Regions from separate parts of the Pseudoalteromonas sp. NS-SX12 genome, predicted to be linked through region 2. Evidence: predicted binding sites of a transcription regulator. Region 2 holds the regulator's gene; each other region holds the start of a gene.
The links. The regulator sigma-54, encoded in region 2, starts transcription at its own class of promoters, with help from an activator protein. The targets are predictions, from matches to a motif close to GTTGGCACGNNNNTNGNNT.
Positions count from the first base shown of each region.

Region 1 (7,559 bases), on a different replicon from region 2:
TTACTAAAGCCGCAGGAGTTGGGGAAGTGTTGTTCGGTCTGCTTATTTTTGTTTATTATCGTTCAAAACTGCTTTTATATTTCAATATCTTAGCGTTATGTGGTTTATTACTGTTTGTTGCGATTTTACAGCCGTCGTTACTGATTGAAGCATTTAATCCAGTTACAACGAATATTGCGATAATTGGTTTAAGCCTCATTTTACTCGCAGACTTAAACCAATCCAAAAACGGTGATAACGCCCAAGTGTAACGGAACACTATTACGTAACTGTATGATCACTCATTATTAATTTCGTGTTTTTTCATTAATTTGTAAAAGTCGGAGCGGTTTCGTTGTGCCAGTTTTGCAGCTTCAGACACATTGCCACCAGACAGTGCTAACACCTTTTGAATATAGTCATATTCAAACTGACGTTTGGCTTCATTTAAACCAACAAAGGCGTTATGCGTTTCGTCTGAATCAGGCAATGCGTTTGCGACAACATCTTCGGTAATAATATTTCCAGCGCTAATGGCAATACAGTGTTCAACGATATTGTGCAGTTGACGCACATTACCCGGCCAATCGTAACTTAGCATTCGCGTGATACTTTGTGGATTAAATTGTTTGGCATCGTCGGTGAGTTTGGCTAAAAATCGCGTGGCAAGTAGGGGGATATCATCTAAGCGTTCTTTTAAGCTCGGTAAGGTAATTGAAACCACATTTAAGCGATAATACAAATCTTCACGGAATTGATTATCTTTGACCGCTTGCACAATATTTTTATGGCTTGCCGAGACCACACGAATATCTACTTCTTGTTCAACTTGACTGCCAACCGGACGAACTTTTTTCTCTTGTAATACCCGTAATAATTTAACTTGTAAATCAAGCGGCATATCGCCAATTTCATCTAAAAATAAGGTACCGCCGTTGGCCGCTTGCACTAAACCTTCTTTATCGCTCACTGCGCCTGTGAATGCCCCTTTTTTATGACCAAATAGCTCTGATTCAAGTAAGTGACCTGGCATTGCACCACAGTTAATAGCAATAAAAGGACCGTTGGCTTGATTACTGGCTAAGTGAATGGCTTTTGCTGCGACTTCTTTACCGCTACCGCTTTGACCTTGAATAAGGATATTAACCTTACTGTTTGCCAGCGCTTTTATTTGCTGCACTAATTGGTGCATTTTTTCACTTTGGTAAATGAGGCCATGAAAGTTATCTGGCTCAACACTGCTGTTTTGGCTTACTTTGCCGGCAAGCGTTTTTTCAATCACATCAAGCATTTGTTGGCTATCGATAGGTTTTGTTAAAAAGCTAACAAACCCTTGGTGCATGGCATCTACCGCATCGGGAATAGAGCCATGTGCCGTCATCATAATTACTGGCATGCCAGTGTAAAATTTTTTGATTTCTTGATTAAGAGCAAAGCCATCCATATTCGCCATTTTAAAATCGGTGATCACTAAATCAATGGCGGTTTGCTTTAACAGGGCAAGTGCTTGATTACCATTTTCAGCCACAGTGACATTATATCCGTTGCCTTCAAGGCGAATCGCAAGCAGTTCTGCAAGCGCAGTGTCATCGTCAACCAGTAATAAATTGGCAGCGCTAGCCAAATGTTTCATAGGTGTCCTTTATTGTGTTCTGTTTTCTGAAAGAGAGGTTTCAAGGCGTTGTTTTTCAATGTCGACTAGCTTTTGTTTAAGTTCAATTAATTGCCTTTGCAGCTCGAGCAATTGTTGCTCGTGTTTTTGAGCTTTTGAATCTGAATAAAAGTTAGTGATCTTTTGTTTTCGTAAGTTTTCCGTATGCCAAGTTAACGAATCAAACCAAACCACGTAATCATTTGGCCATAACGCGTTGGCTTTAATGTCCTCAATCAGTTTTAACTGTTTGTTGGTAGAGGTCGTTGTACAATATTCACCAATAAATGTTTGTAACGCCTCGTTTTCAAGAGTTGGGCGTGTTGGCGCTTGAGTACAATTTGCAAGCAAGGCGTTTATTACTGCGGTAATCGGTTGATGCGTTTGTTCTGCCGCTTTATTTGTTGTCGGCTGAGTGTGTTCACTGTTATTTTGCACAGGTGGTGTACTTGTACATGCGACAATAAGCAGTGCTGCACTTAAATGTGTAATTAGTTTAAATATCTTCATTGGCTTGGGAATGTAATTAGTATGTTTGCACCTGAGTCTGTTTCTTGCCATGTGATATCGCCTTTTAATTGATTGACGCATTCTGACACAATGGCAAGCCCTAACCCAGAACCTTGCTTGTTTTTATTGTGTTCGCTTTGGTAAAAAGGCTGAAAAAGTAAGTGTGCTTCTTCTTGATTAATGCCTGGTCCGTCGTCCGCCACGTTAAGTTCAATGGTATTATGATTTTGTCTAATGTAAATATCTACTGTGCTCGTCGCATGATTTAGCGCATTGCTGACTAGTTGCGTAAGGATCAATTTACACGGTAAGTGAGGTACCTTATTTGTAGCGCTAATGTGCCAACATATAGCGACGTCCTTATTCGCAATAGTATCACTTAAGTGACGGTTAATTTCTTCTTCAAGTGTGTTGAAAGAGGTGACCTGTTGTAATCCGTCAGGGTGGCTGGCTGCACTGTAATTAAGTAAATCATCAATCATGCGCGCAAGCTTTTCGACCGATTGTTGCATTATGGTTAGAATTCTACCTTGTTTATCACTTACCTCGCCAAGTAAACCGCTGTTTAATAAGCTGCTGCCTTCATTAATTGAGGCTAGCGGTGTTTTCAGTTCGTGTGTGACATGACGTAAAAAGGTTTCCTTTTGTTGTTGCACGCGTTTTAGTGCCAAGCGAAGCCAGTCAAGTCGCCTACCAAGTTGTTGCAGCTCATGGCTACCTGATAATTTTATCGGCTGATCTAACTGCCCCTTACCTACATCAGATAACACGGTTTCAACCTGATTGAGTTGACGACAAATGCGAAAGATTAAAAACGAACTAATAATCACTAATATCGGCAGTAACACAATAAGGCCAACAACAAACTCGGTTTGTAACGACTTAAACTGTTCATTTTTATTTGCTAGGCGGGTATCTAGTGTGTCATCAAAATTGGCATCAAGTTGTTTAAGTTGCGCCACCAGTTGCGCAAATTCGTCAGCGCTTTTTGGGTCTAATAATGTCGCTTGTTGCAATTTAGCAACAAAATCACTTTTCGCGAGTTTTAATTTTAGTAATTCGATGCGATTTTGCGTGGTTTGCCATTTTTGTTCGATACTAATTTGTAATTGTTCACTCTTTAACAGTTGGTTGTTTTTGAGCGCCTTTTCAATGCCATTTACGTCTGCTTTTATATAATTGTATTCGAGTATAAGCTCCTGATTTTCATCATAAATACTAAGCGTTTCTTGCTGGTGTTTCGAGATGCTGGTGGCATACCACAGTGTAAGCAATACGATCGGAAGTACACCCACTAACATGGCAACTAGCGCTTGTTTTTGTAACGACTGAGAAAAAAATTGTTTCACTAAAAAAAACCTTTGCAAATACAGGCTGAACCGAACAGCTTTTGCTCGATTAAAAGTAGAAATTAAATTAGTTGTTGCAAAATTGCGACAATGTAACCAGTTGTTTTATATAGATAAAAATATGATGGCTGTTTTGTTGTTGCAATTTAGCAACAAATAAACAGCTTATTTTCGAGCGAAATACCTCTAAAATATCCTATCTATTTGTTTTATATGCTTTTTTTAAAGTTGGCATTATGTTTGTAATAGTCTTAGCGACAATGCGAAAGCATAAAACGAGACTAGCTTAACAAATGTATTTTGCGTTAAGCAAAAATTTAACAGACATCCAAATATAGGGAGAAATACCCATGAAGATTAGAGCAATTGCATATTTAACAGCAGTACTTGGTGTAGCAGCATTTAATACACAAGCAAACACATTATTTGATGAGCTTGACCTTAATAAAGATGGCTTCATTTCTGAAGTAGAAGCAGCTGCAAACAGCAAAGTAGCTGAAGTGTTTCAAGAGTTAGACACAAACGAAGATGCGCAAATCAGCAAAGACGAATTTGCAGCATTTGAAGGCTAATAAACGCCTTACCACTTAATAATAGGGAAGTGCGCTACTTTCCAATCAGTTTAGATATTCAAAGTTAAAATGAAAGGAAGTTCCAAATGAAAAAATTAGTAATGTCAGTATTTGTTATCGCAAGTTCATTCTCAGCAGTTGCAGCGGACGATTTCGCAACACTTGATAGCGATAGCAATGGTGCAATCAGCCAGCAGGAAGCGGCACAAAATGAAGCACTTTCAGAGCAATTTAAAACACTGGATGTTGATGGTAACGGCGAGCTAAGCAAAGACGAGTTTGCAGCATTTAAAGGCTAATCCGTACCAAGGGAAGTGCGCTACTTTCCAACGTTAAGTAACAAACCCAAAGTAAAGATGAAGGAATTTAAAATGAAAAAATTAGTAATGTCAGTATTTGTTATCGCAAGTTCATTCTCAGTAGTTGCAGCGGACGATTTCGCAACACTTGATACAGACGGTAACGGCTCTATCAGCAAAGACGAAGCAATGCAAAACGTATCGCTAGTTCACCAATTTGCTGACTTAGATGTAGACAACAGTGGCGAGTTAAGCAAAGAGGAATTTTCGAAGTTTAAAGCGTCATAGGTTTAAAGCTTCTTAAATATCCCGTTTTACAGTTGGGCTCACTTAACTCCTTGTCAATCAGTATGCCGAGTGAGTCCAACTTTTTTTATTAAATCAAGTAGTGAAGTGAAATGAAAAAAGCCTTAGTTATCGCAATCTCAATGTATGTAATGTTATTTGCCACCGTAAAAGCCGTTGCAGATGAAGAGTTTGCTTTGTTCGATTCTGACAACAGCGGTACCATCAGCGTAGACGAGGCGAAACGCAATCACGCACTACTTGAACAATTTACACATTTAGACCGTGATAATAATGGCGAATTAAGTCCACAAGAATTCGCCAGATTCACTGGATAACCCCGTATCAACCCTCCCTAGTGCGACCTGAACTATTTTTTGTTGGACATGAATACTTTTAAGGTCGCACTATTTTCACATTAAAAGTGCTTTTGCTTTTGAATTGGCTTATGTAAGCTGCTTATAACATCTTAGTTTTATGAGCAAAATCATGACGCCAGCAATTAAAACAGCAGAAAAAGCGAAGATAGATTTCTCCGTACACCAGTATGAACACGACAGCAGTGTTGCATCTTTCGGGTTAGAAGCCAGTGAAAAGCTTGGCGTATCTGCGGCCACTGTGTTTAAAACGCTGGTAGCAAGCTTAGATAATGGCGAGCTGGTTGTCGCGATTATTCCTGTCGACCAAAAGTTAAATCTAAAAGCTGTGGCCAAGGCGAGTAAAGCAAAAAAAGCCAAAATGGCCAAACCGCTCGATGTTGAGCGTTCAACCGGTTATGTACTTGGCGGCGTAAGCCCACTTGGACAAAAGAAACGTCTTAAAACCCTGCTTGATGACTCTGCTAAAGCACAATCCACTATTTATGTGAGCGCCGGTCGTCGCGGTTTGGAGATTGAACTTCAACCAAGTGATCTTTTATCACTGACTAATGGGCAGTTTGTACCACTAAAAGCCGAATAACTCCTATCTAAGGTTTATCCCGAACCGTTATTTGTCATTGAAGTTTCATAATTCGAGGTCATTTTTATGCTTAAATGATCTGGACTATACCAGATTGGAAAAGATGAAATGAATGAATACTTGTTATTGACGCCGGGCCCACTCTCAACCAGTAATACAGTAAAGCAAGCAATGCTTAAAGATTGGTGTACCTGGGATGACGACTATAACATTGAGGTTGTAGAGGCGATCCGTGCAAAACTCACGGCACTTGCGAGTAACACTCACGATTATACCAGTGTATTAATGCAAGGCAGTGGTACGGCAAGCGTTGAGTCAGCACTTGGCAGTTTAATTAAAAACACTGATAAACTGCTTATCATTAATAATGGCGCTTATGGTAAGCGCATCGCTGAAATTGCAAATTACTTAAATATTAATGCGCAGGTAGTAAATTTAAATGAAACCCAGTTACCAAATATGGCTGAGGTTGAAGAGCAGTTACAAACACACAGTGATATTACTCACATAGCCATGGTGCACTGTGAAACAACCACAGGTATGCTTAACCCCGTTGCTGAAATGGGCGCGCTTGCTAAAAAGTACCAAAAAACCTTTATATTAGATGCAATGAGCAGCTTTGGTGGTATTGAGCTTGATATGGCTGAACTTAACATAGATGTGCTTATAAGCTCTGCTAATAAATGTATTCAAGGTGTACCGGGGTTTGGGTTTGTGATTGTTAAAAAGGCAATTATTGAGCAATGCCAAGGCATTGCACGCTCGCTTAGCTTAGATTTGTACGCGCAGTGGAAAACCATGGAAGATCATAACGGTAAGTGGCGTTTCACGTCGCCGACTCATGTGGTAAGAGCTTTCTATCAGGCGCTTTTGGAATTAGAAGAGGAAGGCGGTGTTAAAGCGCGCTATAACCGTTACAAAGAAAATCAACAGCGTTTAGTTGATGGTATGCACGCACTTGGATTTGAGACCTTGCTAGCGAAAGAGCTGCATTCGCCGATTATCACCTCGTTCTATTCACCAACCAGTAATAAATACAATTTTGCTTTGTTTTACAGTGCGTTAAAAGAGCAAGGGTTTGTAATTTATCCGGGTAAAGTATCAGATGCTGATTGTTTTCGCATTGGTAATATTGGCGAAATTTACCCTGATGATATAACGCGATTACTTAGTGCAATAAAGCGCAGCCGATTTTGGTTAGAAGCTTAAGATAAAATTGTCGATAAGCTAAAGGTGATAACTAAGGTTATTGCCTTTTGTTTTGTTAGTTAATCGTTGTTTGGTTACGTCCAGCTTGTTTAGACTGATACAAGGCTTTATCAGCTTGTGCAATATTATCATCCAAAGACACGGTTTCATTAAACTGTGTTAATCCAACACTGATGGTTAATGGCCCGTAGGCTTTATCTTTTGAGTGTTCCGTCACCGAACCACGAATGCGTTCGGCAATTTGAAAGCCAAGATTACTGTCAGTATTGGTTAAAAAAATAAAAAACTCTTCACCGCCATAACGGCAACTAATGTCGTATTCACGTGTGCAGTGTTGTATTTGCTGTGCCACAAGCTTAATTGCATCATCTCCCTGTTGATGCCCATGCTGATCATTTACTTGTTTAAAGTGATCAATATCTAACATAAGTACAGCGCAAGCTTGTTTATTACGTTTTGCGAGCGCCAGCTGGTTGTTAACTAAATCATAAACAGAAGTCCGATTATATAAACCGGTGAGTGCGTCTTGCGTGGCGAGCGTTTTGTATTTCAGCGTAAGGTTTATTAATTGGCTGGTAAAAATAAATACCGTTAATACTAATATTAACGATGAAAAATAAACCAGCGGATAATAGAAATCAGATGCGTAATACTCAATTCGACTAATGTTATGAGGAATACTATTTAATTCGTAAAATATAACCAGCAAAGACACAGCGATAAATATGGCTAAGCCTTTATCTGC
Region 1 covers NZ_CM170635.1:408,722-416,280, reverse strand. Annotated here, with positions in the region: gene AC2IOM_RS16100 (DoxX-like family protein) at 1-251, shown strand, start outside; gene AC2IOM_RS16095 (sigma-54-dependent transcriptional regulator) at 278-1,612, opposite strand; gene AC2IOM_RS16090 (hypothetical protein) at 1,622-2,140, opposite strand; gene AC2IOM_RS16085 (sensor histidine kinase) at 2,137-3,489, opposite strand; gene AC2IOM_RS16080 (EF-hand domain-containing protein) at 3,840-4,061, shown strand; gene AC2IOM_RS16075 (EF-hand domain-containing protein) at 4,148-4,360, shown strand; gene AC2IOM_RS16070 (EF-hand domain-containing protein) at 4,433-4,648, shown strand; gene AC2IOM_RS16065 (EF-hand domain-containing protein) at 4,759-4,983, shown strand; gene ybaK (Cys-tRNA(Pro) deacylase) at 5,135-5,605, shown strand; gene phnW (2-aminoethylphosphonate--pyruvate transaminase) at 5,714-6,814, shown strand; gene AC2IOM_RS16050 (GGDEF domain-containing protein) at 6,870-7,559, opposite strand, start outside.
Region 1: AC2IOM_RS16080 (EF-hand domain-containing protein) is a predicted target of sigma-54. The motif match lies at 3,717-3,735, and genes of this name have one in related genera.

Region 2 (7,559 bases):
AAGCATGGCAATATGACCATCACCGCCGATTACCTTGAAGCACATAAACGAGCTGAGTTAGGAGATAACCAGCAATTACTTATTGCCAGTGGTGATCCGGTAAAATTTAGTGCTGAACAAGAAGATGGGTCAATCATTGTCGCAAGTGCTAAAAAAGTCACTTACGATGTGGCTAAATCATTATTTACAATGTCTGGTGGCGCCAAATTTCAACAAAATGGCGACATGATGTCAGCAGATACCATCATCTATGATCGCGCAGCTGAAACAGTGACGTCTAAAAAAGCTGAAAACTCAACTAACCAAGTAAAAACCATCATCAATACGCAAAATGAACAAGGCGGACAATGAGCACATTAATTGCCGAAAAGCTGGCTAAAAGTTACAAATCACGCCAAGTGGTAAAAAATGTTGGTTTAGAAGTGAAAGCTGGCAGTATTGTTGGTTTGCTGGGTCCTAACGGTGCCGGTAAAACCACGACGTTTTACATGATTGTTGGTTTAGTGCCGAGCGACAATGGCGTTATTCGTATTGACGATAATGACATTACATTGCAACCAATGCATAGTCGCGCCCGTTTAGGCATAGGCTATTTACCGCAAGAATCGTCGATTTTTAGAAAGCTTACTGTATATCAAAACATCATGGCGATTCTAGAAACACGCAAAGAACTTAATCGTGTGCAACGCGAAGAAGCGCTCGATGATTTATTAGAAGAATTTAACATTGGCCATATCCGAGATTCACAGGGTATGGCATTGTCGGGCGGTGAACGTCGTCGTGTGGAAATTGCGCGCGCATTAGCCGCAAACCCCAAATTTATCCTGTTAGATGAACCTTTTGCTGGTGTTGATCCTATTTCAGTGATAGATATAAAGAAAATAATTGAGCATTTGAAAAATCGCGGCATTGGCGTGTTAATAACAGACCACAACGTGCGTGAAACCTTAGATGTATGTGAAAAAGCCTACATTGTTTCTCACGGCGAATTAATCGCATCTGGCACGGCTGAAGACGTTTTAAACAACCAAAAAGTACGCGATGTATACCTAGGTGAACAATTCAGACTATAGTAATAGTTATAGGCCTTAAATTTGGAATTGAATTGTTAACTAGCGGCTTGAAATCGAAAGAAGGATTAGAATAACTACATGAAGCAATCTTTACAGCTTCGCCTTGGGCAGCAACTAACAATGACTCCACAATTGCAACAGGCTATTCGCTTGTTGCAACTGAGTACGTTAGATTTGCAGCAAGAAATTCAAGAAGCGCTTGATGCCAATCCTTTACTTGAAGAAGACATTGACTACAGTGACGATAAACAAAACAACGAAAGCACTGAGTCAAACAAAGACGAATCAATAAACGGCGATGATGTTGAAGCAGCGCCAAGCCAAAGTGAAATTGAATCAAGCGACGCACTTAGCAACGAGAATATTTCTGAAGATTTAGCTATGGATGTGTCGTGGGATGATTATATCAGCGCCGCACCAGTTTCTGTCAGTAACGCCCCAGCTCCTGACAACGATACTGTATATCAAGGCTCTACCAGCGAATCATTGCAAGATTACTTGATGTGGCAATTACGCTTAACGCCGTTCAGCGACACCGACGAGATGATCGCAACCACAATTGTTGAAGCGGTAGACGATTCAGGTTATTTAACACAAAGTAGCGAAGAAATTTTAGAAGCGGTACAGCAATCTGACGACCAAGAACAAATTGAACTAGACGAAGTTGAAGCTGTACTTAAACGCGTTCAACTCTTTGATCCTGTTGGTATTGCTGCACGTTCGTTACAAGAATGTTTATTGATCCAGCTCAATCAGTACGACAAAAATACCCCTTGGCTAAACGAAACAAAGAGCGTAATCTCAAACCATATGGAACTTTTGGGATTACGTGATTATCGTACAATAATGAAGAAGGCTAAACTCAAGGAGCCTGAGTTAAAAGAAGTCTTAACATTAATACATAGCCTTAATCCAAAACCAGCTGAAAGCATCATAAAAGAAGAGCCTGAATATGTGGTTCCCGATGTTTCAGTAAAGAAAATTAAAGGACGTTGGCGCGTTGATTTAAACAACGATAGCATGCCAAAGATCCGCGTGAATGAACAATATGCTGCGCTTACTCGCTCGATGAAATCAAGCACTGACAGCCAGTTTATTCGCAACCATTTGCAAGAAGCAAAATGGTTTATTAAAAGCTTAGAAAGTCGCAACGATACTTTATTAAAAGTAGCCAATTGCATTGTTGAACAACAACAGGCATTCTTTGAATATGGTGACGAAGCAATGAAACCTATGGTTTTAAACGACGTTGCCGAAATGGTCGAGATGCATGAGTCGACTATCTCGCGTGTAACAACGCAAAAATACATGCATACACCACGTGGCATTTATGAGCTTAAATACTTTTTTTCAAGCCACGTTAGCACGGAAAATGGGGGTGAGTGTTCATCTACCGCGATTCGAGCACTGATCAAAAAGCTAGTTGCGGCGGAAAATCCAGCTAAACCATTAAGTGATAGCAAGATTACCGACTTACTAGCAGAACAAGGAATTAAAGTGGCGCGACGCACTATCGCAAAATACCGTGAGTCGCTATCCATACCACCGTCTAATCAGCGCAAGAGCCTGATCTAGACCAAATAGAAGGAAAATGCTTATGCAATTAAACTTAACAGGTCGTCACGTAGAAATTACTGATTCTTTAAGAGACTATGTCACTAACAAATTTGCAAAACTAGAGAGGCATTTTGATCATATAAATAACGTGCACGTTATTCTAGATATTGAAAAACTATCACAAAAAGCAGAAGCTACTATGCATGTTAACGGTGGCGAATTGTTTGCCTCTACCGAGCATCAAGATATGTATGCAGCAATCGATGGCCTGGTCGACAAACTAGACCGCCAAGTAATTAAGCACAAAGAGAAACTTTCTCGCCACTAAAATGAAATTAACCGATATTATTGCTGAGGACTGCGCTAAAACCGCGGTCCTTTTTAATAGCAAAAAAAGACTGTTTGAATTTATTAGCGACCTTGCCCATCAGCAAGCCCCTGATATTACTTCTCAAGAGTTTCTTGAAGCCTTGCTGCAACGCGAAAAACTAGGTAGCACGGGTATTGGTAAAGGCCTCGCCATTCCTCATGGCCGCATTGATGGCCTACAAAATACCATTGGCTTTTTAATTGTAAATCAGTCACCTATTCCGTTTGATGCTATTGACGATAAAGACGTTGATATTTTTATCGTACTGCTCATACCAGAACAAAAGTGCCAGCAACATTTGCAGACTTTAGCCACCATCGCTGATAAACTAAAAGATAAGCAGTTTTGCCGTCAACTACGTCACGCTGAAAATAATCATCAGCTATATCAAATCATTAGTAGTGAGGCGAGTTAACTAAGGGAGATCTAAGTGCAACTTATTTTAGTCAGTGGTCGTTCTGGTTCAGGAAAAACAGTCGCTCTCAGAGTATTGGAAGATCTCGGGTACTATGTTGTTGACAATATTCCTGTTAATTTATTGCCTTCGTTGATCCGCTCAGTTTCAGATAAATACGACAAAATTGCAGTGAGTGTTGATGCTCGAAATATGACTAAAGAGCCAGAGGAAATAGAAGAAGTACTCGACTATTTACCTGGTTTTGCAACACCAACCTTATTTTACCTTGATAGCGATGACAGCACGCTAATTAAGCGCTTTTCAGAGACGCGCCGCTTGCATCCGTTATCACTGAATAATATCTCCCTTGAAGAAGCCATTGAAGCTGAGAAAAAGCTGCTCGATCCTATCGCCTCACAAGCGGATATTTTTATCGATACAACAGGCTTAAGTGTTCACCAACTTGCCGATAGCATACGAGAGAAGGTACTCGGTAAAAAATCAAATCAGTTAATTATCACGTTTGAGTCATTCGGTTATAAACACGGTATTCCAAAACATGCTGACTATGTTTTTGACGCCCGCTTTTTGCCAAACCCGCATTGGGAACCAGCACTTAAGCCGTTAACGGGGTTAGACCAACCGGTAATCGACTTCCTTTCTAGCCAGCCTGTGGTTCATAAATTTGCATGGCAAGTGCAAACCTTTATTGAAACTTGGTTACCGCATTTAGAGCGTAATAACCGTAGCTATTTAACCGTTGCAATTGGCTGTACTGGCGGCCAGCATCGTTCAGTTTATTTAGCACAAACACTGGCTGATAGCTTCGCCAAACACCATAAAAACGTAAAAGCCCACCATCGTGAGCAAGTAAACAAATAAGCATAAGCGACTATTATGTCAGTTGAAAAACGATTTTTAATCGAAAACAAGTTAGGGCTACATGCTCGCGCTGCAACCCAACTTGCAAAGCTCGCAATGGCATTTGATGCGAAAATTAGTTTATCCCAAGGCGGTAAAACGGCTGAAGCTGATAGTGTATTGGGTTTAATGCTGTTAGAAAGCTCGCAAGGTAAAGAGGTATTAGTGCGTTGTGAGGGTCCTGACCAAGATCAAGCGTTACTTGCCATAGGCGATTTAATTCAAGCTAAGTTTAACGAAGACGAATAAACAGCTAACTTAGTTAAAACATTTTTCTGCAATAATGCTACAATAAGTTAGACGTAAGTTAACTCTAATAAATCAAAGAGTTGCAATCATTCACTCCAACCTTCAATAAATAATAGGGTGAACATGCCAGAAGCACTAGAACAAGACTACTCACAAACACAACTACATGAGGTTACAAAAGCCCTAAGTAGCGGCATGTTTGTGCATGTTCGACGCATGTTAGCGCATATGCCACCGTGTGATATTGCTTTATTGTTGGAGTCTTCACCGCATAAAAGCCGTACTGTTTTATGGCAATTGGTTGACCCGGATCTGCAAGGTGAAACCTTAGAAGAGCTTTCTGAAGATGTGCGTAACGGCATTATCGCGCAAATGGATCCTGCGCTAATTGCCGCTGCAACGGAAGAAATGGATGATGATGACCTTGCAGAAGTGTTACGTAGCTTACCCGATACCGTATACCAAGAAGTATTGGGCTCAATGGATAAAACAGATCAAGAGCGCGCGACATTTGTTTTATCTTACGAGGAAGAAACCGCGGGTGCTCTAATGAGTACCGATACCATCACGATTCGCCCTGATGTCACGCTTGACGTCGTTTTGCGTTATTTACGCTTAAAAGGCGAATTACCTGAAGGCACCGATGAACTTTACGTTGTCGATAAAGAAAATAAGTTTTTAGGTGATATTCAGCTTGCGACATTATTGACAAAAAGTCCGTTACTCACTGTACGAGAAGTGATGGATAATGAATCTGAAGCAATCCCTGTTAGTATGGGTGAGTCAGAAGTTGCGCAATTATTCGAACGTCATAACTGGATTTCAGCCCCTGTTGTCGATGAAGACAGCCAATTACTTGGCCGTATTACCATCGATGACATTGTTGATGTAATCCGTGAAGAAGCCGAACACAGCATGATGAGTATGGCGGGTCTTGATGACGAAGAAGATACCTTCGCTCCCGTTGTAAAAAGTACCAAGCGCCGCTCGGTGTGGCTTGGCGTAAACTTAATTACTGCAATCCTTGCTGCATTTGTGGCAGGTTTTTTTGAATCGACCTTAGGTATATTACCGATTTTAGCTGTACTTAACGGCATTGTGCCTTCAATGGGTGGCATTGCCGGTAGCCAAACACTCACCTTAGTTATTCGCGGTATGGCTGTTGGCCACATTAACGATGCCAACCAGCGTTGGTTAATTGGTAAAGAAATAGCGATTGGTATGCTCAATGGCGTGATTTGGGCGGTGTTAATAGCTTCGGTAGTAGCGCTTTGGCAATGGGACTTCACACTCGGTTTAGTGATTGCCTTTGCGATGTTTATGAATTTATTTGCCGCCGGTTGTGCCGGGGTAACAATTCCACTTATTTTAAAGAAATTAGATATCGACCCAGCACTTGCTGGCGGGGTAATTCTAACAACAGTAACAGATGTAGTAGGTATTTTTGCCTTCCTTGGCACTGCAACCTACTTCCTGTTACCGTGATATAAGCAATTACGCTTATATCACCCTAGTTCTACTTCTTTGGCAGCAAGGTGTACTCACCGACAAATTCAGCAACCAGTTGCTCACCGTCAAAAATTTGCACTGGCACTGTGTAAACTGCTTTTTCACCTTGCTCTAAGCTAGAAAGATCACCTGAGCACTTGTGTAAATCAACATTGCCGATAGGATCTTGTTTTAGCGGCTTAAGATATTTAATACTTGCATCAGATAGCACAATTGCAGCGTCGCTTCCTATCTCTTTCAAATGTAAATAAGTTGCTCCCCAACCTGTTAAGGTAGCAAGACTATAAATAGAACCGGCAAACATTGTACCGTGAAGGTTTTGATTAGCACTAAATTCAGCGCTTGTAGTAAATTGCCAATCGGTATAACTCTCAACCTTAATGCCCATAGCATCGCTGATTGGAATATCCTCACGCCACGTATTTTGCAGCACCTTAGTCCATTCAGGGCGACGGAACCAGCCTGGACATGACGGGCATACTTTAACCATTTTCCAATGTTGAATATCGCCGTACATCAAGTGCGCTTTTTCAACAACCACATAACCGTGGCGCTTATAAAAATCGACCGCTCTATCACGAGCAAACAAGAGTAATTCTTTAGCGCCTTGCTGCCATGCAAGCTTTTCTAGTTCATGCAATAAACGACTGCCAAGGTGATGACCGCGATGATCTTTATTCACCGCCATATAACGCACTTGCGCTTGTTCACCGGTATTCCAATGCAAACGTGCAACGCCTAGCACTTGGCCTTGTTCATTTTTAATAAAACGATGTTCCGCTTCTTGCTCGAACTCGTCTTGTTCAGAACCTCGAGGCTGCTGCCAAGGGGCGCGTAGCACCTGCCATCTAAGTTGATAATAATCCTGCCAATCTTGACTACTTTGGGGTGTCGTAACTTGTAACATAGCGACTCCTTATAATTTTAATTGGCAACAGATTAACCTAAAAATGCACAATATAAAATCACTCGATGGTAAACACTTTGGTATTAGCCTACGCTTAATATTGAACGCGTTTACAAGGGCTTAATGTGGTATCTATTGATTTTGTAAATAACGCAAACATGCTTGGCACCCTAGTTTGCTTAAGAAAAACGCCAATAGGCACATGCACTGTTAGGCAGCTTGAAGATGTTAGGTGGCTATTAATAGACAACACATTACAGTCAGTTAGCGATTTAACACAACCTCAGCAGTTTTTACTGCCACATTTGCAACAATTAGCCAGCTTATGGCAAACCTTACCTGAGCCCAGCAATATATTAGAAGTAGGATTAGGTGGCGGTGCAATTCGCAATTATCTCAATGCAAGTTACCCGCATTGCAACATTACTACTATTGAAAAAAGCCAAGATATTATCGAGTTATATACGCAGTATTTTGCGTCACTGCCACAATCCAATCTCATTGCCGGCGATATTACAACTTATCATTTTTCCAACTCGTATAATTGGATTGTGCTTGATTTATTTAGTAAGCAAG
Region 2 covers NZ_CM170634.1:1,171,956-1,179,514, reverse strand. Annotated here, with positions in the region: gene lptA (lipopolysaccharide transport periplasmic protein LptA) at 1-351, shown strand, start outside; gene lptB (LPS export ABC transporter ATP-binding protein) at 348-1,073, shown strand; gene AC2IOM_RS05605 (RNA polymerase factor sigma-54) at 1,152-2,648, shown strand; gene hpf (ribosome hibernation promoting factor) at 2,671-2,958, shown strand; gene ptsN (PTS IIA-like nitrogen regulatory protein PtsN) at 2,960-3,415, shown strand; gene rapZ (RNase adapter RapZ) at 3,431-4,279, shown strand; gene AC2IOM_RS05585 (HPr family phosphocarrier protein) at 4,295-4,567, shown strand; gene mgtE (magnesium transporter) at 4,691-6,052, shown strand; gene AC2IOM_RS05575 (bifunctional GNAT family N-acetyltransferase/hotdog fold thioesterase) at 6,084-6,983, opposite strand; gene AC2IOM_RS05570 (polyamine aminopropyltransferase) at 7,109-7,559, shown strand, end outside.

Region 3 (7,559 bases), 1.1 Mb from region 2:
TAGATGTTTTGCCATCCCTCAGTTCAAGTACCGTTGATGGCACCAGGGCATCTTTACCAACCAATGTTGATGCTTGTAGTGCAGAATTCGAAGTCATCGTTGAAGCAAAGCTTTCAAAGTTTGCATTCAATTGGCTAATACCATCAGCCATCGAAAAGCTTGTCATTTGCGCAATCATCTGATCGTTATCCGCAGGTTTAGTCGGATCTTGATACGATAACTGCTGCGTTAACAATGCAAAGAAATCTTCTTGTTTTAGCTGATCGTTATCGTTTTGTTCAGGAACACCTGTAGGTGTTTTCCATTTAACTGAATCAATAAAACTGTCGTTACTCACGTTTGTTGTCATGATCAGCTCCTATTAGTTTTGACCCATGCGCAGAGTACGAGACAGCATTTGTTTCGCTGCATCAGCTACTTGAACATTGGTTTGGTAATTACGTGATGCCGAAATCATATTAGCCATTTCTTCCACAACATTGACATTCGGCTTATAAATAAAGCCATCTTTATCAGCCAGCGGATGCTCTGGATTGAATTCACGTTTAAGTGGTTTGTCACTTTCAACAATACCAAGCACCTTTACTCCAACCGCTTCACCTTGTTGCGCGTTAACCGCTTTGCTCAATTCTGCAGAAAAAACAGGATGACGCGCACGGTAAGTTTCATCCGCACTTGAACTCACTGAGTTAGCATTAGACAAATTACTTGCAGTCGTATTTAAACGCACAGATTGTGCACTCATGCCAGTACCAGAAATATTAAATACATTATATAGACTCATAATTATGCCCCTTGCCCACCTAGTGCTTTTTTCAAGCCTTTAAACTTACCGCCTAAAAAGTTAATACTCGCTTGGTACTCCATTGCGTTTTGAACATACTTACTACGTTCTTCCTGCATATCCACAGTATTACCGTCACCGGTATCAGGCTGAGTGGGTACTCGATACAAGGTGTTACTTTCTAAACTATTAATAGATAGATCGAAGTGTTTTTCGTGAGTGGTCGACAAGCGCTTAGATTGACTCGATTTAGCCTGTTCAAGGGCTTTTGAAAAATCGATGTCTCGCGCTTTGTAGTTTGGCGTATCTGCGTTAGCAATATTGGTTGCTAGCACTTCTGCTCTTTGCGAACGAGCAAGAGTAGCTTGCGGATGAATGCCGAGTGCTCTGTCAAAACTGATAGCCATAACTTCTCCAAAAAAGTGACTTTGAAGAAGTTATGCAAATAGTAAGCCAGAGCTACTGACTAATTATTTTTTTTGATAAATGATACCTGGATTACAGCGGATCATTTCAAAATCCTCGCTTAATCCGGTCATAGATTCTGACGCGCCTAGAAATAAATACCCTTTAGGGCTAAGGGCTTGGTGAAATTGTTTAATAATTTTTGCTTTAACTTCCGGTGAGAAATAAATCAGCACATTACGACAAAAAATGATTTCAAATTTCCCCATAAGTGCATACGAATCTAATAAGTTTAAGTGGCGAAAGCTCACCATCCGCTTTATATCATCGTTCACTTTTGCCATACCGTGATCTGAATCCGTAAAAAACTTACGTCGTCTTTCAGGTGAAAGGCCACGTGCCAGCGCAAGCGAATCGTATTCAGCATTTTTACAGATATCTAACATGGTGTTAGATATATCTGTACCAACAATATTAACGCCCGCTAGTGCCCCTGGCTTTGACTGCTTAAATTCAGCGGCACTCATAGCGATTGAGTACGGTTCTTGTCCTGAGGAACTTGCGGCAGACCAAATTTTAATAGGTCTACGCAGCTCCGAAAGTTCAGGGAAAAGTTTATTCTTAAGCAATTCGAATGGATATGTATCACGAAACCACAGGGTTTCATTAGTTGTCATTGCATCAACAACTGCAGCCCTTAACTGACGTTCACGCGGGCTAAGCGTTTTAGTCACTAATTCAGATAAAGAGTCGACCTCAAACCTTGCCATTAAAGGTGCAAGACGGCTCTTTACTAGGTACTGTTTATTGTCACCTAGCACAATGCCGCATTGCTGTTCTAAAAAGCTTTTAAATTGCTGATATTCTTTATCATCTAAGTTTTTGTTCAAGTTTATTACTCGCTGGTCTAATCTTCATGAACCCACTTTTTAACCGCAGTAGCTAACTCGTCTGGGTTAAACTTCGCAATAAAATCATCAGCTCCGACTTTTTCAACCATCGCCTGATTAAATACACCACTGAGTGATGTATGTAATATAACATGAAGCGGTGCTGTTCTGGGATCAGCCTTTAGTTCGGCTGTTAGCGTATATCCATCCATTTCTGGCATTTCTACGTCTGAAATAAGTAGGGCTACTCGTTCAGTGACCACACTTTGACAATCTTTCTCGGCAATTTCTTTCAGGCGAACTAGCGCCTCTCGTCCATTTTTTGCCACCTCAGTTTGCACGCCTAATGGCTCAAGCGCCCGTTTCACTTGGTTTCGCGCAACTGTCGAATCATCGGCAATAAATACTATACGCTCACCAAGATCTTTTTGCATTTCACCATCTGAAACCAAATCAGCGCTCACCTCTGTGTTTACTGGGCAAATTTCATTCAGTATCTTTTCTACATCTAGTATTTCAACGAGTTCCTTTTCGATTTCAGTTACTGCAGTTAAATACGAATAACGGCCCGAACCTGACGGAGGTGGCATAATTGATTCCCAGTTGATATTAACGATACGCTCAACCGAGTCGACTAAAAAGCCCTGCACTGAACGGTTATATTCAGTGATGATAATAAAACAATCTTTTGTATCTTGAATCCCAGGACCACCAATAGCTAAAGAAAGATCGATAACCGAAATTGTTTGCCCACGTATGTGCGCCACACCTTTAACATAATGATTAGATTTTGGCATTGCCGTTAAGTTAGGACATTGTAAAACCTCACGTACTTTAAATACGTTAATTCCGAACCGCTGCCTGCCTTTTAACTTAAACAGCAACAACTCTAGCCTGTTTTGACCTACGAGTTGCGTTCGCTGATTAACCGAATCTAAAATGCCTGCCATTTCAATCTCCTAACTTGAAGCAATGAAAAGGAATACTTCTTGCTTCTTTGTTATTGTACTACCGTATAACCTTGATGTGCCATAATTTTGACACTCGCTAGTTATACCTTGTTTTACCCATAAAGCATAGTCGAAACATTATGAGTTTGTTTAAAAAAAATCTTTATTTCTTTATTTTAATACAAATTGCTGCGCTTGCTATGACTTCACTCAAAGCAAAGGTTTACAGTAAGTTAGAATTGCAGCAAATCGCAATAGATTATGTTGCCGATAACAAACAACCCAACCCTAACCAACCCCCTAATTCGCAGTTGTCGATTACGGCGTTACCGCTCGACACTCGTATTAAAACGCGAACATGTCAGCACGAGTTGCAAGTAAGTGCTGCAAATCCTATCAATACTAATCGGCAATCTACTATAAAAATTAAGTGTTTAGATCAAAATAATTGGCAAGTTTTTGTGCATGTAAAGCAATTAGAGCTCGTTGAAGTGATTACAGCTGCAAAAGGGATCAGTAAAGGGCAACGAATTACCGCACAACATTTAACCAGCAAGCAAGTTGCAAAACACTTAACGCGTTCGAATCAATTTAAATCGAGTACTAACCTAATAGGTAGCCGCAGTAAACGAAATGTTCGTGCGGGACAAACTATCAACTACAATTATATTTGCACTATTTGTAAAGGCGATAAAATTACTATTTTGGCAAGCTTTAAAGGCATGACAATTAAAACACAAGGTGAAGCGCTTGAAGATGGACGCATAGGCGACAACATTAGTATTCGAAATGTAAAATCTAAAAAGAAAATTCAGGCAAGAGTTTTAAACACTGAGCTGGTAAAAGTCACAATTTAGCGCTGTACTCTAGTAGAAATTTCAGGTTAAATAAGAGGTTACAAATTTAATAAAAATAGTGCATTTTTTATTAAAGGTTGTACCCGAGATGCCGATACATAAGATGTGAAATCTTAGTAGAGAGAACTGTCATGGTTAATCAAATAAATCAAGGCTCAAACAGCCAAGCAAACGTCAGGCTTGAAAGCTCTAAGCAGCAAGCGTCTGAAACTGCTAATAAACAAGTGCAAGTGAATACTGCTACTGCAAAGGCAACTAGCGATTCAGTAAGCATTACACCGCAAGCTCAACAGCTTAAAAAGCTAAATGAAAAAGCGGAGCAATCATCAGGTATTGATGAGAAAAAAGTAAACGAGCTTAAAAAAGCGATCGCTAACGGCGAGTATAAAATTGATGCAGAGAAGCTTGCTGAAAATATCAATAAGCTTGAATTTAAACTTTTCGGTCGATAGTTTATGAATCTAGAACAGATATTAGCGCAACAACTTGATGAGTTGAATACTATGGCTGACATCCTAAAGCAGGAATTAGAAGCGATAGTTGCGCGCGATCATGAATCGTTGATATCTGTTGTTGAAAGCAAAGTTGCATCGTTGCAGTCAATTCAGCAACGTGACCAACACATTGCCAAATTAATTGATCAAGACGGTATTGATAAAGCTGAATATCAGCCAACAATCAACCAAATTAATCAGGTATTAGCTGACTGCAAAAAGCAGAATGACGTGAACCAAGTTGCAGCAAATCAAAGCCAGATTGCTTCACAAAAATTAAAGAATATCTTATTTGGTAAAAGTCATACCGGATACGACAAAACGGGCAAATCTTTCTCTCTACCTAACCCGATTGCTCGCGGGCTAAAAGCGTAATCTGAATTTACTAATAAAAAGTAACCTGCTAGTAGTAGGTTACTTTTTTTACGTTTCTTGGTTTTGTTTGACCAATATATAAGTCATGTACCAATTTCATATCTAGCTCAACTTCTGTTGCATACGTATCACCCACAGCGTAGCTTTTGGTCACTTTCGCACCACGTACAACACCTTGTACACGAACTTTCAAAGTATCATTACTAGCGATTAGGCCTTTAACGCTCGTTTGCGCGTCAACTTTTTGTCCGTAGACTTGTTCCGCGAGCTCACGATAAGCCTCAAGCTTTGATGCCTTCATTGCCATAATCGATTTTTGCTCTGTTGTTGTACCGGGTTGCAAACTGATCGGTGCATACCCTACCGCATACAGCACTGGGTAGTTATCTGGTGTTTGGTATTCATATTCAATATGTTTATCAAACAGTTGGCTACAGCCACCTAATAAATATAAGCTCGTTACCAGAGTTGATGTTTTGAAAATTGATTTCAACATGTTGCCACCATACAAATGCATATTACATTTGAATTAGCAATTTTCGCGCCACTGTATAGTTTGGTACAGAAATTGAATATACAGACTAAGGTTTAAATTGAGATCTGCGCTATGCGACATCTAGTATTACTTCTTTTTATTGTGAGCTTTTCGTCTCATGCAATTTGGTATGAATCAACCGGCCAAGCCAAAATACGCAATGGTAATGTTGAACAAGCTCGAATGATGGCAACCGAAAACGCTATTCAGCAAGCTCTACTTTTTTCAGGTGCGCAAGTTACTAGTCTACAGCAAGTGGTAAATGGCATTTGGCAAACACCAAGTACCCAAGTTTACTCTCATGGAGCAATCGATCAGATTGAAGTAATTGATGAAATTCAATCAGACAACACGCTCTCAATTACACTTAGACTCGATATTTTAGATAATAGCGAGACTTGCCAAAATTCATCGATTAAAAAGAATGTGGCTCTAACAAGAACAGGTTTCAAAACTCCGAGCCATGCAACTTATGGTCAAATTTTTGAATTACCAAAAGCATACAGCGAAAAGCTCGCAAAGCATTTGTATCAGTTTACTCATTTATTCAACACAAAAGCCGATATTAACCGTAAGCTTAATACCAAAAACCTATTTACTGCGCATTTTGATGCCAACTCAAGCGCGCTTATTCAACAAATTGCCGACCAAAATAACAGTCAGTTTGTCTGGATTTCGCAAATAGAAGACTTATCTCTTGGTGAGCAACAGAGTTCATCGTTAGCATTTTGGCAAAATAAAGCTTATGAACGTTTTTTCTCGATTAATACGGCGCTATACAATGGCTTAACTGGCGAACTGCTGAAACAAACACACTACGATACATTTGCCACCTGGCAAACCAAAAAAACAGCCCGTATCGATGTGAACAGTGAAAAATTTTGGACCATGCCTTATGGACAAGCAATATCAGATATCAACTTAAAGCTTGGCCAAGATTTAGCAAGCTATCTTGCCTGTATTCCAGCGCAAGCACGTATTTTAAGCGTCGACCACGATACCGTGATCATTAGCCTTGGCGCTGAGAATAATCTAGTGAAAGGGCAAAAGCTGCAAGTAGCACTGCGCAAAGGGTTTAATCAAAAGCAGCTTATTATTAATACTGATTACCAGTTGAGAGTCACTCAGGTAAATCAAAACACCGCCATTGCCCAAGTGATAGGCGACAAACTCCTGGCAAATGTACAAATTGGTGATTTGGTTACGTTAGCAAGCTTCTAAGGGGCTAGAGCCAAGAGAAGCTTAGCATTTACCTGTTCTATTGCAAAATAACTCGGGTTAAACACGTAACCTTCAAGAAATACGTTAATCACGCGGCTACAAAACAATAAAAGATAGCTCGATTTAAAAGATGCTTGATGACGTTCAAATAACAATTAAAAAAGACGGGTTAAAACTTTATAGACTTTAATGGCGTTCCCGGCAGGAGTCGAACCTGCGACCCTTCGCTTAGGAGGCGAATGCTCTATCCAACTGAGCTACGAGAACAAAATAATTGAGAATATTGCTGTAGTATTTTTGGTTAAAGTGATATCCCTGCGTCATGTAAAATATAAAAAGGTACAAAAATATTTGCCGTAGACTCTGAAAGCTTTGTTCTCGAGTTAACGATTTTTGCATTCACCTCAACCCCTCGCTTTCGCACTATTAGGGTACCAGTTAACACATGCGATACATTTTCAAATTCAAAAGGAGCTCTTTTTAAAGCTGTATTGGATAGTGATAGAACACGATTTAAATTTGGCTCCACAACATTTAAACCAAATTGATGAAGCTGGGTGCTGCATAATTCAGCTAATTGATTTCCTAATTGATTTGATTCTGTCAGTGATTGATTCATTAACACAAAACCACTTGGCACAATACTAATATTGTGAAAGCTTCCAAAGTAGTTACTTCTTAATTGTAACGCTAAAACTTCTGCAAAATCTCCCAAGGTACGATTATGATCATAAGGTCGGAACTCTTGTGTATTAACTGATGCAACTGACGACATTGATTTATGACTACTCAACCCGTCATACTGTTTAGCAAGTTCAATAATGTACTCATCTGTCGGATTAACTTGTTTTTCGTCTTGAGTAGACGTACACCCTAGCGTAATTAATGACGAACCAACAATTGTTAAGATAACCTTGTTCATAAAACTACCTTATCATTAAGCTATTTGATTTTTTTGAAGACTTAAGCGTTTTAATCACATCACGTGGAATAAACCCCTGTGATGTACCAACCACAGCTTTACTTTTTATACCCACAATACGAGCAT
Region 3 covers NZ_CM170634.1:104,250-111,808, forward strand. Annotated here, with positions in the region: gene AC2IOM_RS00540 (flagellar hook assembly protein FlgD) at 1-349, opposite strand, end outside; gene flgC (flagellar basal body rod protein FlgC) at 362-784, opposite strand; gene flgB (flagellar basal body rod protein FlgB) at 787-1,191, opposite strand; gene AC2IOM_RS00555 (CheR family methyltransferase) at 1,255-2,079, opposite strand; gene AC2IOM_RS00560 (chemotaxis protein CheV) at 2,097-3,029, opposite strand; gene flgA (flagellar basal body P-ring formation chaperone FlgA) at 3,170-3,886, shown strand; gene flgM (flagellar biosynthesis anti-sigma factor FlgM) at 4,018-4,338, shown strand; gene flgN (flagellar protein FlgN) at 4,342-4,755, shown strand; gene AC2IOM_RS00580 (LPP20 family lipoprotein) at 4,784-5,251, opposite strand; gene AC2IOM_RS00585 (flagellar assembly protein T N-terminal domain-containing protein) at 5,363-6,511, shown strand; tRNA gene AC2IOM_RS00590 (tRNA-Arg) at 6,702-6,778, opposite strand; gene AC2IOM_RS00595 (FlgO family outer membrane protein) at 6,813-7,433, opposite strand; gene AC2IOM_RS00600 (FlgO family outer membrane protein) at 7,438-7,559, opposite strand, start outside.
Region 3: AC2IOM_RS00585 (flagellar assembly protein T N-terminal domain-containing protein) is a predicted target of sigma-54. The motif match lies at 5,311-5,329, and genes of this name have one in related genera.